3 regions of the Tardiphaga sp. 619_E2_N8_4 genome follow, and region 2 is predicted to be linked to each of the others. Evidence: riboswitches for the same ligand, from Rfam matches in the RefSeq annotation. Region 2 holds a riboswitch; each other region holds the start of a gene.
The links. Region 2 has a riboswitch for cobalamin ahead of AB8A23_RS04120 (TonB-dependent receptor). Riboswitches for the same ligand answer to the same signal wherever they lie in the genome.
Positions count from the first base shown of each region.

Region 1: it holds a riboswitch for cobalamin, as region 2 does, so the genes downstream of both, AB8A23_RS14000 (TonB-dependent receptor plug domain-containing protein) here and AB8A23_RS04120 (TonB-dependent receptor) in region 2, are expected to answer to the same signal.
Region 3: it holds a riboswitch for cobalamin, as region 2 does, so the genes downstream of both, metE (5-methyltetrahydropteroyltriglutamate--homocysteine S-methyltransferase) here and AB8A23_RS04120 (TonB-dependent receptor) in region 2, are expected to answer to the same signal.

Region 1 is NZ_JBPWQJ010000001.1:2,935,977-2,941,171, reverse strand. It holds gene AB8A23_RS14010 (O-acetylhomoserine aminocarboxypropyltransferase) at 1-676, shown strand, start outside; gene AB8A23_RS14005 (alpha/beta fold hydrolase) at 680-1,468, shown strand; cobalamin riboswitch at 1,515-1,718, shown strand; gene AB8A23_RS14000 (TonB-dependent receptor plug domain-containing protein) at 1,751-3,706, shown strand; gene AB8A23_RS13995 (FecCD family ABC transporter permease) at 3,700-4,725, shown strand; gene AB8A23_RS13990 (ABC transporter ATP-binding protein) at 4,722-5,195, shown strand, end outside.
Region 2 is NZ_JBPWQJ010000001.1:878,038-883,232, forward strand. It holds gene typA (translational GTPase TypA) at 1-457, opposite strand, end outside; gene AB8A23_RS04115 (alkaline phosphatase D family protein) at 690-2,243, opposite strand; cobalamin riboswitch at 2,389-2,577, shown strand; gene AB8A23_RS04120 (TonB-dependent receptor) at 2,684-4,960, shown strand; gene AB8A23_RS04125 (PepSY domain-containing protein) at 4,963-5,195, shown strand, end outside.
Region 3 is NZ_JBPWQJ010000001.1:4,485,595-4,490,789, reverse strand. It holds gene AB8A23_RS21590 (protein-L-isoaspartate(D-aspartate) O-methyltransferase) at 1-256, shown strand, start outside; gene AB8A23_RS21585 (peptidoglycan DD-metalloendopeptidase family protein) at 364-1,767, shown strand; cobalamin riboswitch at 1,936-2,147, shown strand; gene metE (5-methyltetrahydropteroyltriglutamate--homocysteine S-methyltransferase) at 2,252-4,633, shown strand; gene AB8A23_RS21575 (ATP-binding protein) at 4,681-5,195, opposite strand, start outside.

The sequences.
Region 1 (5,195 bases), 2.1 Mb from region 2:
CGCAACCAAATGGATCGGCGGCCATGGCATCGCTATCGGCGGCGTCATTATCGATGGCGGCCGCTTCGACTGGCACGCCTCCGGCAAGTTCCCGCAATTGACCGAACCCTATGCCGGCTATCACGGCATCGTCTTCGACGAACAGTTCGGCACTGCCGCCTTCATCATGCGTGCCCGTACGGAAGGATTGCGCGATTTCGGCGCGTGTCTCTCGCCGACCAATGCCTTCCAGCTGCTGCAGGGCGTCGAGACGCTAGGCATTCGCATGGAGCGCCACATGGCCAATACCCATGCGGTGCTCGCAGCGCTCACGGCCAACAAGGCCGTCGACTGGGTACTGCATCCGTCGCTGGAGAACCATCCGGATTACGAACTCGCAAAACGCTTGCTACCGCGCGGCGCCGGCTCCATCGTTTCCTTCGGCATCAAGGGCGGCCGCAATGCCGGGCGCAAATTCATCGAGGCGCTCAAGCTGACCAGTCACCTCGCCAATGTCGGCGACGCCAAGACACTGGTCATTCATCCCGGCAGCACCACGCATCAGCAGATGGACGCCGAGCAGCTCAAGGCCGCCGGCATCGGCGAGGAGCTGATCCGTCTCTCCATCGGCATCGAAGCCGCCGATGACATCATCGATGACCTCGCGCAGGCGCTGCGCGTCTCGCAGAAGGGCTGAGCGATGCAACTCACCGTCAACGGTCACGAGACCTATATCGCGAATGGTGGCCGCACGTTCGATCCATCCCTCCCAGTCGTTGTGATGATCCATGGTGCCGGCTTCGATCACTCGACCTGGGCGCTGCATACGCGCTGGTTCGCGCATCATGGCTTCGCCGTACTAGCGCCGGATCTGCCCGGCCATGGTCGCTCGAAAGGTGAAGCGCTCACGACCATCGCCGATCTCGCCGACTGGACCGCAGCATTGATCGATGCAGCGGGCGCAATGACGGCGCGGCTGATCGGCCATTCCATGGGCTCGCTGATTGCGCTGGAGACCGCAGCGCGGCATCCCGGTAAAGTCACGCGCCTCGACCTGATGGGCACGGCAGGGACGATGACCGTCGGCCCGGATCTGTTGAAGGATGCCGAAGCCAATCAGCATTCCGCTATCGATATGGTGTCGATCTGGGGGCTCGGCTTTCGCGCCGAACTCGGCGGCAGCCTCGCGCCGGGGTTGTGGATGCATAGCGGTGCGCAGCGCGTGCTCGAAGCCACAAAGCCGGGCGTGTTGTTCGCCGATCTCAACGCCTGCAATACATACCAGAATGCGCTGACTGCTGCAGGCCAGCTTGATATCCCGGTCACGCTCATCCTCGGCGAGCGGGACATGATGACTCCCGCCAAGGCCGGCAAGACCCTGGCCGCCGCATTGAAAAACGCCCGCACGGTGATTCTGCCCGGCACTGGCCACATGATGATGGTCGAGCGCCCCGACGACGTGCTCGCCGCGCTACAGCACGAGCAATAGAGTCCACAACGCGGTGATGGCTGTTGCACCGCGCGGCGCGCTGTGCTTCCTGTCTGTCGTTATCGGTGCCTCCGCGAGGAGGTGAAACGGGAATGCGGTGCGGGGAAATATCCCCTATGCCGCGGCTGCCCCCGCAACTGTAAGCGGCCATTCCGGGTCCACAAAGCCACTGAATTTGCATCGCAGATTCGGGAAGGCGGACCGGGAGACCACCGCGAGCCAGGAGACCGGCCGGTAACGAGTTTCACACTCGTTCGACGGTGGGTCGACGGAAGGGGTTAAATGACTATCCGGAATTTGGCCGCAGGCACTGCGGCCGTTGTTGTTCTGTCCTGCTCTCACAGTGCTGCGCATGCGCAGTCCAGTGCCGAGCAGCTCTCCGAAATCGTAGTGACGGCGGACAGAGCACCCGAACAGCTCAATCGCACTGGCAGTTCGATTAGCGTGGTGTCAGGCGAAACCATTGCGACCAGCAATCCCGGCTCGCTGGTCGATGCGCTGCGCACCGTGCCTGGCCTCGATATCAGCGAAAATGGCGGCCCCGGCGGCACCGCGAATGTGCGCCTGCGCGGCGGCAATACCGGCCAGACCCTGGTGATGATCGACGGCATCCGCGTCAACGATCCCACGGCTGCATCGGGCGACTTCGAATTCGCCATGTTCACGCCCTCCGCCATCGAGCGCATCGAGGTCCTGAAGGGGCCACAGAGCGCGCTCTATGGCTCAGACGCCATGAGCGGCGTGGTCAACATCATCACCAAGAAGGGCTCCGGTCCTGCGCAGGTCAATGTCCGCACGGAAGCCGGCAGCTATGGCACCGTCATGACGCAGGGATCGCTGACCGGATCCAACGGTCCGTGGTCCTATGCCTTCACCGGCGGCGGTCAGCACAGCAACGGTTTCTCGCGTTACGGTTATCGTATCCCTGCCCTCGAAGCACGTTTTCCGAATCTCGAAAACGACAGCTTCGATCGCGTCGGCGGCTCGGCGCGCATCGGCTACGATGCAGGCGAAGGCATCCGGCTTGAGTCAGGCATCGTCCATTCGTTCACGCGCTCGGCCTATGATGCAGCAACGGGAACGCTTCCGGATACGCCGTCAGCGGCGACGCGTCTGCTGCAAACCGTCTATGGACGCGTCGGCATCGATTCATTCGGTGGCATTCTGACTCACAATGTCACCGTGTCGAATACGCACACCGAGCGGATGTTTGACGACGTCAGCTATCGCACCAACAGGTTGCCGGCAAACACCACCGAGAAAATCTCCGATTATGTCGGCAACAGTCTCGGCGCCGAATATCAGGCGACCCTGAAGCTCGGCGCATTCGGCTCCCTCGTCTATGGTGCCAAGACACAGACCGAGACCGCGCAGACCTACAGCACGAATATCTCGCCTGTTGCCGGCCCATTGACGCCGCTGCTAGCCAAACAGCAGGACACCAACTCGATCTTCGCTTTGTGGTCTGTGCCGATCGGTGAACGGCTCAACGTCACGCTCGGCGGCCGGGTCGATGACGTCGTCGACGTTGCCCGCTTCGAGACCTGGCGCGCTACGGCTGCCTACAACATTACAGAAACCGGCACCAAATTCCGCGCCAGCGCTGGCACCGGCGCAAAAGCGCCGACGCTGTTTCAGCTTTACGACACGACCTACGGCAGCAGAAACCTGACGCCGGAAACCAATTTCGGCTATGACGCGGGTATCGACCAGAGCCTCTTCAACGGCCGCGTCGTGCTGTCGGTCACAGGCTTTTCCACCGATTACAGCAATCTGATCAACTTTGTCTCCGATGCGTCCCGCCCGCTCGGCTATTACGTCAACGTCGCCCGCGCCGAGACCAGCGGTCTCGAAGTCGGCGGCAATGTCGATGTCATTCCGGGCTGGGTGAAATTCAACGTAGCCTACACTTACCTTCACGCACAGGATCTCAGCACCGACACCGTGCTGGCACGTCGTCCCAAGAACTTCGCCCGCTTCGCACTCACGATCACGCCCACCGACAAGTGGATGATCGAGCCGCGTGTCACCACGGTGTCGAAGCGCTTCAGCAGTGCCAATCAGGTCGGTCAGGTGGATGCCTATACCCGCGTCGACCTCTATACCGAGTACAAGATCGATGCGAACTGGAAGGTCTTCGCCCGCGGCGAGAACATCCTGAATGAGCATTATCAGGAAGTGCTGAACTTCGGCACCACGGGGCCTGCGGCTTACGCAGGCTTCAACGCCACATGGTGAGCATAGCGCCAGCAGCACGGCGCCGGACGATCGCGACCATCGCGCTCGTCGGCCTCGTCACGCTGCTGGCACTGGGCTCGCTCGGCACGGGACCTGTCAAACTCTTGCCGCTGACGGTGCTCGATGCACTGTTCGGCGGCGGCAGCGACGTGCATCAGATCATCGTGCGTGAAATCCGCCTGCCCCGCGCGATTCTCGCACTTGCCATCGGCGCGATCCTCGGCCTGTCCGGTGCCGCGCTGCAGGGCTTGCTGCGCAATCCCCTCGCCTCGCCGTCGCTGTTCGGCGCGCCGCAATCCGCGGCCTTCGGTGCGGTGCTGATGATCTCGCTCGGTTTGGCCGATGTCCGCTCATGGGCGCTGCCTGTTGCCGGCATCACGATGGCGTTCCTGTCGGTGTTCGTGCTGCTCGGCATCGCCGGCCGCAATGCGGGTCTGCTGTTGCTGATCCTCGCGGGGCTTGCGATCTCAAGTCTCGCAGGTGCTGCGACGGCGCTGGTGATGAACCTGTCGCCCAATCCCTTCGCCGCACTTGAGATCGCCTTCTGGTTGCTCGGCTCGCTGGAAGACCGTAGCTTCCGTCACGTCACCCTGGCGCTTCCGTTCATTGTCGCTGGCGCAATTATCCTGATGAGTCAGCGCTCGGCCTTTCGTGCATTGAGCCTCGGCGAAGAAACCGCACAGAGCCTCGGTGTCCATGTGAGCCGCCTGCGCCTGCTGGTGATCCTCGGCGTCGCGCTCGGCGTTGGCGGCGCTGTCGCGGTCACCGGCACGATCGGCTTCATCGGCCTTATCGCGCCACATCTGATGCGCCCGATCATCGGCCATGATCCCGCGCGACTACTAATTCCGAGCGCGCTGACCGGCTCGGCGCTGTTGCTCGCCGCCGATATCGCCGTGCGCATCATTCCATCGACCACAGACATCAAGGTCGGCGTCCTGACATCGATCATCGGTGTGCCATTCTTCCTCTATCTCATCATGCGCGAGCGGCGCGCTCTGGGCGGAGGCGTCGCATGACCGATCAGGCGCTGCTGACCGCGAGCAATCTGAGCGTCACGCTCTCCGGGCGCGAGGTGCTGCACGATGTCTCGCTCTCGCTACACCGACAGCACCTCGTCGCCCTGGTCGGCCCGAACGGCGCCGGGAAGACGACGCTGCTGCGCGCACTGGCAGGATTGCAATCGTCCACCGGCGCTATCCATGTCGCGGGCCATACACTGGCGTCCTTGTCGCTACGCGAGCGCGCAAAGCGCTTTGGCTATCTGCCGCAAGGTCATGTCGTGCATTGGCCGCTCGACGTAAAGGACGTCGTCGCTCTTGGCCGCTATCCACATGGCGCGACCGATCCGGCGCGGCTGACATCATCGGACAAGGCTGCGGTCGAGCGCGCAATGCTGGCAACGGACATCGTCGCCTTTGCCGATCGGCGTGTGACCGAACTCTCCGGCGGCGAACGCAGCCGCGTCGCGCTCGCCCGCGTCCTCGCT
Region 2 (5,195 bases):
CGGTGGCGTCGAGCGCTGCGAACAGGTCGAACACTTCGTTGACGACTTCGGTGATGCGGGCGTCCTGACGGTCGACCTTGTTGATCGCGACGATCGGCTTGAGGCCGAGCTTCAGCGCCTTGCCGACCACGAACTTGGTCTGCGGCATCGGGCCTTCAGCGGCGTCGACGAGCACAATCACGCCATCGACCATCGACAGGATGCGTTCGACTTCGCCGCCGAAGTCAGCGTGGCCCGGGGTGTCGACGATGTTGATCTGGACTTCATCCCACAGCACCGAGGTGCACTTGGCGAGAATGGTGATGCCGCGCTCTTTTTCGATGTCGTTCGAATCCATCGCGCGTTCCTGGACGCGCTGATTGTCGCGATACGTGCCCGACTGCTGCAGCAGCTTGTCCACGAGAGTGGTTTTGCCGTGGTCAACGTGGGCGATGATAGCAATGTTGCGAAGGTTCATAGGTCTTCTTCTGGTTACGGTCTGGGTGCCCTTGAGCGGGTTCAACAAGACATGCTCGACAACAAAAGGCTTATGCCTTGCGCTCGAGCGCGTTCGATAACTGCCTCGTCTGAAAACGCGCTGGGGCAATCCCTCCAAAAGCAAACCCGGCCAGAAGGGGCCGGGTACTCGGACGCGTTGCGGCGCAATATAGGGGGAAATCGCCGAAAAACAATGCGAATCTGCCAAATGGTTAGCCCAATTTCGGGTCCAGAACCGTGGCCCAAAGGGCCATATCGGCCCGATCCCGCAAGGTAACGGTCATTTGGCCGCTTTGGCCGTCGATTTTGACGTGACCGAAGAACTGCATGCCGGCCGACGGGGGCAAATTCTGCTTATCGGGCCCCGGCGCCTTCACGAAACGGACCTCAGGACCGAAGGTATTGTCGAGCGCCGCCGGCCCGAAGGTTCCGGCGTGAAACGGGCCCGAAACGAACTCCCAGAACGGCTCGAAATCCTGAAACTGCGCCTTTTCCGGATTGTAGTAATGCGCCGCCGTGTAATGCACGTCGGCGGTCAGCCAGACCGTGTTGCGGATACCGGCCGATTTGATGAAGCGCAGGATATCGGCGATTTCCAGCTCGCGGCCCCGCACTGGTCCGTCGCCCTGCGCGATGGCCTCAGACCCGGTTTTGTCGGCGGCGTTGTCATAGACGACGAGGCCGATCGGCATATCCGAGGCGATGACCTTCCAGGTCGCCTTCGAGGCCATCAATGCGCGCTTCAGCCAGGCCATCTGCTCCGGACCGACGAAATACGCATCGGGACCATAGCTCTCCTGCAGGTTCGGGCCGTTGGGCCCACGATAGCTGCGCTCGTCCAGCATGAAGACATCGAGATGCGGGCCGTAATTCAGCGTACGATAGACGCGGCCAGGCTCGTTCGGATTGATCGAGATCGGATACATCTCGTGAAAGGCACGCGCACCGCGCGCCGCCAGCAGCGTGACGTCGCGCTCCTTGTAGGACGCGGGCAACTGCTTCGATGAAGACCAGTTGTTGGTGACCTCGTGATCGTCCCACTGGCCGAAGATCGGCACCTGCGCATTGAAGGCGCGGACATTGTCGTCGAGCAGATTGTATTTGTGCGCGGCGCGGAATTCATCGAGCGTTTCGGCGACCTTCGCCTTCTCCGGCACCGTGATGGTGTTCTTCCAGATCGCGCCGTCAGGCAGTTTCGTTTCAGGCAGGATCGGACCATCGGCGTAGATCGTATCGCCGGAATGGATCAGGAAATCCGGGTTGTGCTTTCGCATGGTGGCGAAGGTGACCATGCCGCCATCGTCAGCATTGATACCCCAGCCCTGGCCGGCGACATCGCCGCCCCAGACAAAGGACACATCGCGGCGATCCGCCGGCGCGGTGCGGAAGCGGCCGATCACGGGCTCGCCGACGATGTCGGTATGCGAGAGATCGCGGAATTTGACACGGTAGAAGATGTCCTGCCCGGCTGGCAGATTATCGAGCAGCAACTTCGCCGTGAAATCGCTCTCGGGCAGCGCCGTGATAACCGGCAACATGCGCGCATTGCTGAAGGATTCGGTAGTGGCGACTTCCACCATCATCTGCGCCGGGCGATCGGCGCGCGACCAGATCATGCCGCTGCTCGTCCCGACATCGCCGGACTGCACGCCATGCGACACGACCGGACGATCCGCCGCACGGCTGAGGTAAGGCATCGCCAGGAAGCTTGCGCCTGCTGCGGCTGAGTGCGCGAGGAAGCGACGACGGGATAAACGTAGTGCCATGGCGAACTCCTGATCCTGGCTCTGGCACCCGTGGTGCTAGGCAGAACACTTGACGCTGCGATGACAGGTGATGCGCAATATCAACACCCGCCAAAGCAAGTTGCGAATGGCTGGCAGCTTGATTGACACATTTGGAAATTTCACCTTAACGTGAACGCGACGGTTCCCTTCGGGGATCAAAAGGGAATGCGGTGAGGGGATCCCCCGATTCCGCGGCTGCCCCCGCAACTGTAAGCGGCGAGCCTGCGCCAAGAGCCACTGGGTGTTCACCTGGGAAGGCGGCGACAGGCACTGACCCGCGAGCCAGGAGACCTGCCGCCAGTCGTGGTCACACGCGAGCACATTGGGCGGGGTGTCCTGGTGGAAGTCACACTGCCTGTTTGAAAGCGGCGGGGCGACTTGGTTTGCGGTGACGTGCCACGTAACCGCGAGTCCTGTTCATGACCTCCGTTTCTCCCGTTGCATTGAAGCGACATACTCCCTTTCTTTATTCTGTTGCTCTCTCCTGCTTGTTGTGTCCGAGCGAAAGCTGGTCGCAAACCTCACAGTCGAGCCAGACGCTCGATCCTGTTGTCGTTCAGCCGTCAGCGACACCTCAACGCGCACGCCGCGCCACGAACGGCAATGCATCGCGCGCTGCGCGCTCGCGGCAGCAGCGCAATGTCGCCGCCAATACCGGCGCGCCGGTTGCCACGCCGACAGGCCCCGTCTTCGCAGCGCCGACGCTCAACCTCACCGGCACCACATCCACCGGCAGCCGCCTCGGCCTGACGCGCCTGCAGACGCCGGCCAGCGTCGAGGTCATCTCAGCGGAAACCATGGCCGAACGCGGCCAGCAGAATCTGATTGACGCCGTGACACAGAACGCCACCGGCTTCACCGCAAGCCCGGCGCCGGGCAATGGCAGCATCGCCTTCAACACCCGCGGCTTCACCGGCAACGGCACCGTGATGACTCTGTATGACGGCACACGGCTCTATGTCGGCTCGGGCACGCTGACCTTCCCCTATGATACCTGGTCAGCTGAGCGCGTTGAGGTGCTACGCGGCCCGGCATCGGTGATGTATGGCGAAGGAGCCGTCGGCGGCGCCATCAACGTCATCTCGAAACTGCCGCTTTGGGTGCCGCGCAATCAGGCCGAAATCTCGCTCGACAGCAACATGACCCGGCGCATTGCAGTGGATAGCGGTGGACCGATCAACAAGGATGTCGCCTATCGCATCACCGCGACCGGCAACATGTCGGACGGCTGGGTCGATCGTGACAACACCTCCAATGTCGAAGTGCATGCCGCCGTCCAGATCAAGCAGACCGAAGACATCACCTGGACGATCTCTACGGATTACGGCGATCGCAGCCCGTCGCGCTATTTCGGCACACCGCTGATCAACGGCAAGCTCGATGAGTCCCTGCGCTTCAGGAATTACAATGTCGGCGACAGCAGCATCCGCTATCAGGACAGCTGGAACCAGGTGAAGACCGAGTGGCAGGTGACAGACAGCATTACGCTGCGCAACACCCTGTACTACCTGAACAGCCAGCGGCACTGGAAAGACGTCGAGACCTACAACTTCAGCGCCGCAACGGGCCGCATCAATCGCAGCGACTATATCGAGATCTTCCACGACCAGCAGCAGATCGGCGACCGCTTCGACGCGACGTTCCGCGGCCATATCTTTGGCATGGTTAACGAATTTGTCGCCGGCTTCGACGTCAACCAGATCGACTTCAAACACATCAACAACTCGCCCTATGGCGGCACGTCGTCGGTGTCGCTCACCGATTTCTTCCCTGGCTCCTTCGCTGCGACAACGACCCAAACGGTTCCGGGCTTCAGCACCACGACCAACCAGTACGGCCTATTCGCCGAGAACCGTCTGTCGATCACGGAACAACTCTCTCTGATCGCTGGGATCCGGCAGGACGAGCCGACTATCAATCGCACCGACTACGTCACCCCCGGTAACAGTTTCGAGAAATCCTTCTCAGCGACCAGCTGGCGCGCCGGAGCGGTCTATACGCCCATCAAGGACCTGGCCTTCTACGGCCAATACTCTACAGCCGTAGATCCGGTTGGCGGCCTAGTCTCGCTGGCGGCAACAAACAAGAGCTTCGAACTAGCGACCGGTAAGCAGGTCGAGATCGGCGTCAAACAATCGTTCTGGGGTGGCCGCGGCGAGTGGACCTTAGCCGGCTATCAGATCGTCAAAAACAACCTGTTGGCGCGCGATCCGAACTTGCCGTCAATGGTTGTCCAGGTCGGTCAGCAGTCGTCGCGCGGTGTCGAGGCTTCGGTGGGCCTCGCCCTCGACCACGGGTGGCGCATCGATGCCAATACCGCTTTCCTGCGTGCGAAATATGATGACTTCGTGCAGTCAGTTGGCGGCGTTGCGGTGAACTACGCCGGCAACGTGCCGGCCAATGTGCCACAGAACGTCTCCAACATCTGGGCGACCTGGGCCTTTGCACAGGATTGGTCGGCAAATGTGGGCGTCCAATTCGTCGGCCGCATCTATGCAGATAACGCCAACACGCTCGTGCGTCCTGCCTATCAGGTTGTCAATGCCGGCGTGCAGTGGAAGGCCGACCGCAATACGACGGTGTCGTTCCGAGTCTACAATCTGCTCGACGAGGTCTATGCAACATCGGGCGGCACCAATCAGTGGCTGCTCGGCCTACCGCGCACCGCTCAACTCGCCGTCAATGTAAAGTTCTGAGCGTGCCACGCACACTGACACGAACACTCCGGCGGTGGCTGTATATCGGTCACCGCTGGGTCGGCATCGTCACCTGCCTCTTCTTCGCGATGTGGTTCATCTCCGGCGTGGTGATGATGTATGTCGCGTTTCCCGGCCTCTCCAATAAAGAGCGGCTGGCGGCATTGCCCGATATCGTCTGGGAGAAAGTGGCGCTCTCTCCCGACGAGGCGATGAAGGCTGCCGGTGCCACGCG
Region 3 (5,195 bases), 3.6 Mb from region 2:
GCTCGGCGATGGCCTCAATCCGGCTGCCAATTTGGGATCGTTTGACCGGATCGTCGTGACCGCCGCAGTGGAGGAGGTGCCGGTGGCGCTGACCGATCGGCTTGAGGAGGGGGGTATTCTGCTTGCGCCGGTTGGTCCTCATAATGGCGTCCAGACCCTGGTCCGGATCCGCAAAACCGGGGATGGATTGGAGCGAAAGGAGCTCGTGGATGTACGTTTCGTGCCTGCACTTCCGGGCATCGCGCGCGAACTCTGAAAAAAGTTCGTGAACGGCTGTCACGTGTTGGTCGCAAGGTTAAAGGCTTGGTAACGGAGACGGTGTTTACTCAATTCAGTTGTTTGTTGCGTATGAGTGAGTAACCAATGTCCAGCGTTGTCGAGTTGCTTTACTCGCGCCGCGCTCCGCAGGTCGCGGTGCTGGCGCTGATGTCTATCGGTTTTGCCGGCTGCAGCGCCGACATGCAGACACGGCTATCTCAGAATCCAAATTTTGACTCAGGTCAGTCCCGTGGCTTTGGCTGGCAAGGTGAAACCACCGGCTCGGTACCGCAGCGCGCACCGCGCGCGCCGGTCGAGCGCCAGGAACTGCCACAATATCAGCGTCCGGCCTATAATCCGCAGCCGCAGTATCAATCCCAGCCATTGCCGCCGCCGATCTCGGCGCCGCAGTCCTATCCGACAGCCCGTCCGGTTGCATCGGCTGCTCCCGTCAGCGGGGGCGGCAACGGTATGTATACGCCGCCGCCCGCACGTACGCCGATCGAAACCACCGGCTCCACGGCACCGCGCTCGGTTGCAGCGACCAACGGCCTTGCCCGTGATGGCGGCACCTCGATCATCGTCGGCACCAGCGATACGCTCGATGGTCTGGCGAAACGCTACAACGTTTCGTCGGCTGCGATCCTGCAGGCCAATGGCTACAAGGGGCCGCGCGCGCTGTCGCCCGGCCAGTCGCTGATCATTCCGCGTCAGGGCGCCGCGGCAACTCCGGCCGTTGCTGCTGCTCCGAGCAAACCTGCCTTCGGCACATCGACCACGCATTTCGTCAATCGCGGCGATACGCTGATGAGCATCTCGCGCCGGAACAACGTGTCGGTCGCCGAACTCGCGCGCGCCAATGGTCTGGCGCCGACTGCCCAGTTGAAGCTCGGCTCCAAGATCACGATACCAGGCGCGCGTACGGCTTCTGCGGCTCCCGCGGCCGCGCCGCTTGCTGCGCCCGTCGCAGCCGTGACGGCCGCTCCGGCTGGCGCGGTTACGTCCGCTGCCGTGGCCCGTGTTGCTTCTGCCGAACCCGCACAGAAGGCCCGTCTGGCAAGTGCCACGACGACGCCTGAAGAAACCGCGCCGGAATCGCCAACTAAAGCCGCTGACGCAACCGGCGCTTTGCCGACGTTCCGTTGGCCGGTGCGCGGCCGCGTGGTCACAGGCTATGGCGCCAAGACCAATGGCAAGTCCAACGACGGCATCAACGTCGCCGTGCCGGAAGGCACGCCGATCAAGGCTGCCGAAGATGGCGTCGTTGCCTATTCCGGCAACGAGCTGAAGGGTTACGGCAATCTGGTCCTCGTTCGTCACTCCAACGGCTACGTCACCGCATATGCCCATGCGAGTGAGCTGATGGTGAAGCGTGGCGAGACCATCAAGCGCGGTCAGGTGATCGGCAAGTCCGGCCAGTCCGGTGAGGTTACTTCGCCGCAGCTTCACTTCGAGATCCGCAAGGGCTCGTCGCCGGTCGATCCGCTGCAGTTCCTCAACGGGGCGTAAGCGCAATCCACGAAGTGTAGTTCGCATTTAAGCAAGCCCGGCCTCGTGCCGGGCTTGATGCGTTTGATCTCGGGGCTACGGCCCACTCCAGCTCCGGACTCTTCAACGCGCTGCTGCGAGTGGGCAGCTTGCGCGCGCAAGCTCGGTTGACTGCCGCGCGATGTTGCCCATATGTGGACATGTCGTGGTTCTTCGGGAAGGTTTGCCCGAAGCTAAGAGGGAAGCCGGTGAGGCGTTAAGCCAAGGCCGGAGCTGCCCCCGCAACTGTAAGCGGTGAGCCGCTGTCCATTAAAGTCACTGAGACCCGCAAAGGTTTTGGGAAGGCCGGACAGCAGCATTGACCCGCGAGCCAGGAGACCTGCCTCGACAACATAAACGTCCTCGGGCGGGGTGTCCCGGTGGTGCGGTTGCGATTCCGCGACTGCCGTCGTGGAATCCAGACGTGTCACTTTGGCCTTTTGCCCCCAATCATTGGGGTTAAGCCATGTCTACTGTGTCAAAGTCTACTTCTTCCAAGTCTTCTGCCAAATCTACGTCCTCGCTTCCTGTTGCTACGTTGGGAACGCCACGGATCGGTCCGCGGCGTGAGCTCAAGATGGCGCTGGAAAGCTATTGGTCCGGTGCAATCGACGAGAATGCGCTGATCGATGTCGGCGTCGGGCTGCGTGCCGCAAACTGGGCACGTCAGAAGTCGCTTGGGATCACGGTCATGCCGTCGAACGACTTCTCGTTCTACGATCAGGTACTCGATACCAGCGTCATGGTAGGCGCTATTCCGAAGGTCTATGGCTGGAAGGGCGGAGACGTTTCCTTCGCGACCTATTTTGCCATGGCACGTGGATCACAAGGCACCGCGCATGACGAGGCCTGTACGCATGGGTCTCATGATGCGTCCCACGGCGTGCCAGCGCAGGAGATGACCAAGTGGTTTGATACCAACTACCATTTCATGGTCCCGGAGGTGACGCCGGATCAGACGTTTAGTCTCGCATCGCGCAAGCCGATCAAGGAGTACGAAGAGGCGAGATCGCTGGGCTATCAGACACGACCTGTGCTGATTGGGCCTGTGACCTATCTGAAACTGGCCAAGAGTGCGGATGCGTCATTCGATCCGGTGACGCTGCTCGACAGATTGCTGCCTGTTTACGTCGAGGTGCTCGGGGAATTGGCCGACAGAGGCGCCGAATGGGTACAACTGGACGAGCCGTGTCTGGTGCTCGATCTCGACGCACCGGCCCAGCAGGCGCTGCAGCGGACTTACGCCGCCTTTGCAGAAGCGGTCCCGCAACTCAGGATCATGCTGAACACTTATTTTGGCGAACTTGGCGACAACCTCGATCTGGCCCTGTCACTTCCCGTCGCCGGGCTTCATCTCGATCTGGTCCGCGCGCAGGACCAGTTCGATGAAGTCGCTGCGAAGGCGCGGAAGGACATGATCCTCTCGCTGGGCGTGATCGATGGCCGCAATATCTGGCGGTCCGATTTGTCCAGCTTGCTCGATAGTCTGGAACCCATGGTCGATCTCCTGGGGAGGGATCGCGTTGAGCTCGCGCCGTCCTGTTCGCTGCTACATGTGCCGATCGATCTCAGCCTTGAGACTGATCTCGATCCGGACGTCAAAAGCTGGCTGGCTTTTTCGATCCAGAAGATGGAAGAGCTGGCCGCACTTGGAGCAGCGCTGGCTGGCAACCGCGCTGATGTCGCTGCAACGCTTGCCGCGTCGGATGCCGCGGCGGCTGCGCGACTGGCATCGTCGAAGATCCACGATCTTGCGGTCGCCAAACGCGTCGCTTCTGTTGATGCGACCATGCGTCGTCGCAGCAGTGACTTTGCCACACGTGCGGCCGATCAGCATCGACGCTTCAAGCTGCCGGCATTCCCGACAACGACCATCGGCTCGTTTCCGCAGACCGCGGAAGTGAGAAACGCACGCGGGGCCCATGTCAGGGGCACACTCAGCGATGCCGCCTACAAGACGTTCCTGCAGAATCAGACGGCGAGGGCGGTGCGCTGGCAGGAGAATATCGGTCTCGATGTGTTGGTGCATGGCGAGTTCGAGCGCAACGACATGGTGCAGTATTTTGGCGAGCAACTTTCCGGCTTCGCCTTCACCAAGCATGGCTGGGTCCAGTCCTATGGCTCCCGTTATGTACGGCCTCCTGTCTTGTTTGGAGATGTGTCCCGGCCACATCCCATGACCGTCGAATGGTGGCACTATTCGCAGTCGCTCACCGACCGGCCGATGAAGGCGATGCTGACAGGGCCTGTCACGATCCTGAACTGGTCATTCGTGCGTGATGACATTCCCCGCGAAGTCGCCTGTCGCCAGATCGCGCTCGCGATACGCGATGAGGTGGCCGATCTTGAAAAGGCTGGGGCCGGTATGATCCAGATCGACGAAGCGGCACTCCGCGAAGGGCTTCCGCTGCGCAAATCGGAATGGAAGTCCTATCTCGATTGGGCCGTGGAGAGCTTCCGTATCTGTTCGTCGGGTGTGCGTGACGACACGCAGATCCATACGCATATGTGCTACTCGGAGTTCAACGACATCATCGACGCGATCGGTGCCATGGACGCCGACGTGATCTCCATCGAAACGTCACGGTCGAAGATGGAACTGCTCGATGCATTCAGGACCTACAAGTACCCGAACGAGATAGGTCCGGGCGTTTACGACATCCACTCGCCGCGGGTGCCTGAAACGCGCGATATGGTCGATCTGCTCAAGCTTGCACGGCAGCGGCTGGCGGACTCCCAGCTCTGGATCAATCCCGATTGCGGGCTGAAGACCCGCAAATGGGAGGAGGTGCGGCCTGCGCTCGTGAATATGGTCGCGGCGGCACGTGAGTTGCGAAGCCTCGCCTAGGGCGAGTCGAATGCCGCCCCGTTGTCATGACGGGGCGGCATTTGCCTTTACTTTGTGGCCAGCTTCATGCCGAGACGGCCAGCGAGTTCCTGTACGAATTGCCAGGCCACGCGACCTGAGCGCGAGCCACGGGTGGTCGACCATTCCAATGCGTCTCGCTCCAGCTCGGCGGCGTCGGTCTTGAGGCCATAGTGGCTGCAATAGCCGCGCACCATGTCGAGATATTCGTCCTGGCTGCATTTGTGGAAGCCGAGCCAGAGGCCGAAACGATCCGACAGCGACACCTTCTCTTCGACCGCTTCGCCGGGATTGATCGCGGTCGAGCGTTCGTTCTCGATCATCTCGCGCGCCAGAAGATGGCGGCGGTTCGAGGTCGCATAGAGGATCACGTTGTCCGGCCGGCCTTCGATGCCGCCTTCCAATACGGCTTTCAGCGATTTGTAGGACGCATCGTTGCCGTCGAAAGAAAGATCATCGCAGAACACGATGAAATAGAAATCCGAAGCGCGGATCTGTTCCATCAGGGCGGGCAGACTTTCAATATCCTCGCGATGGATTTCGA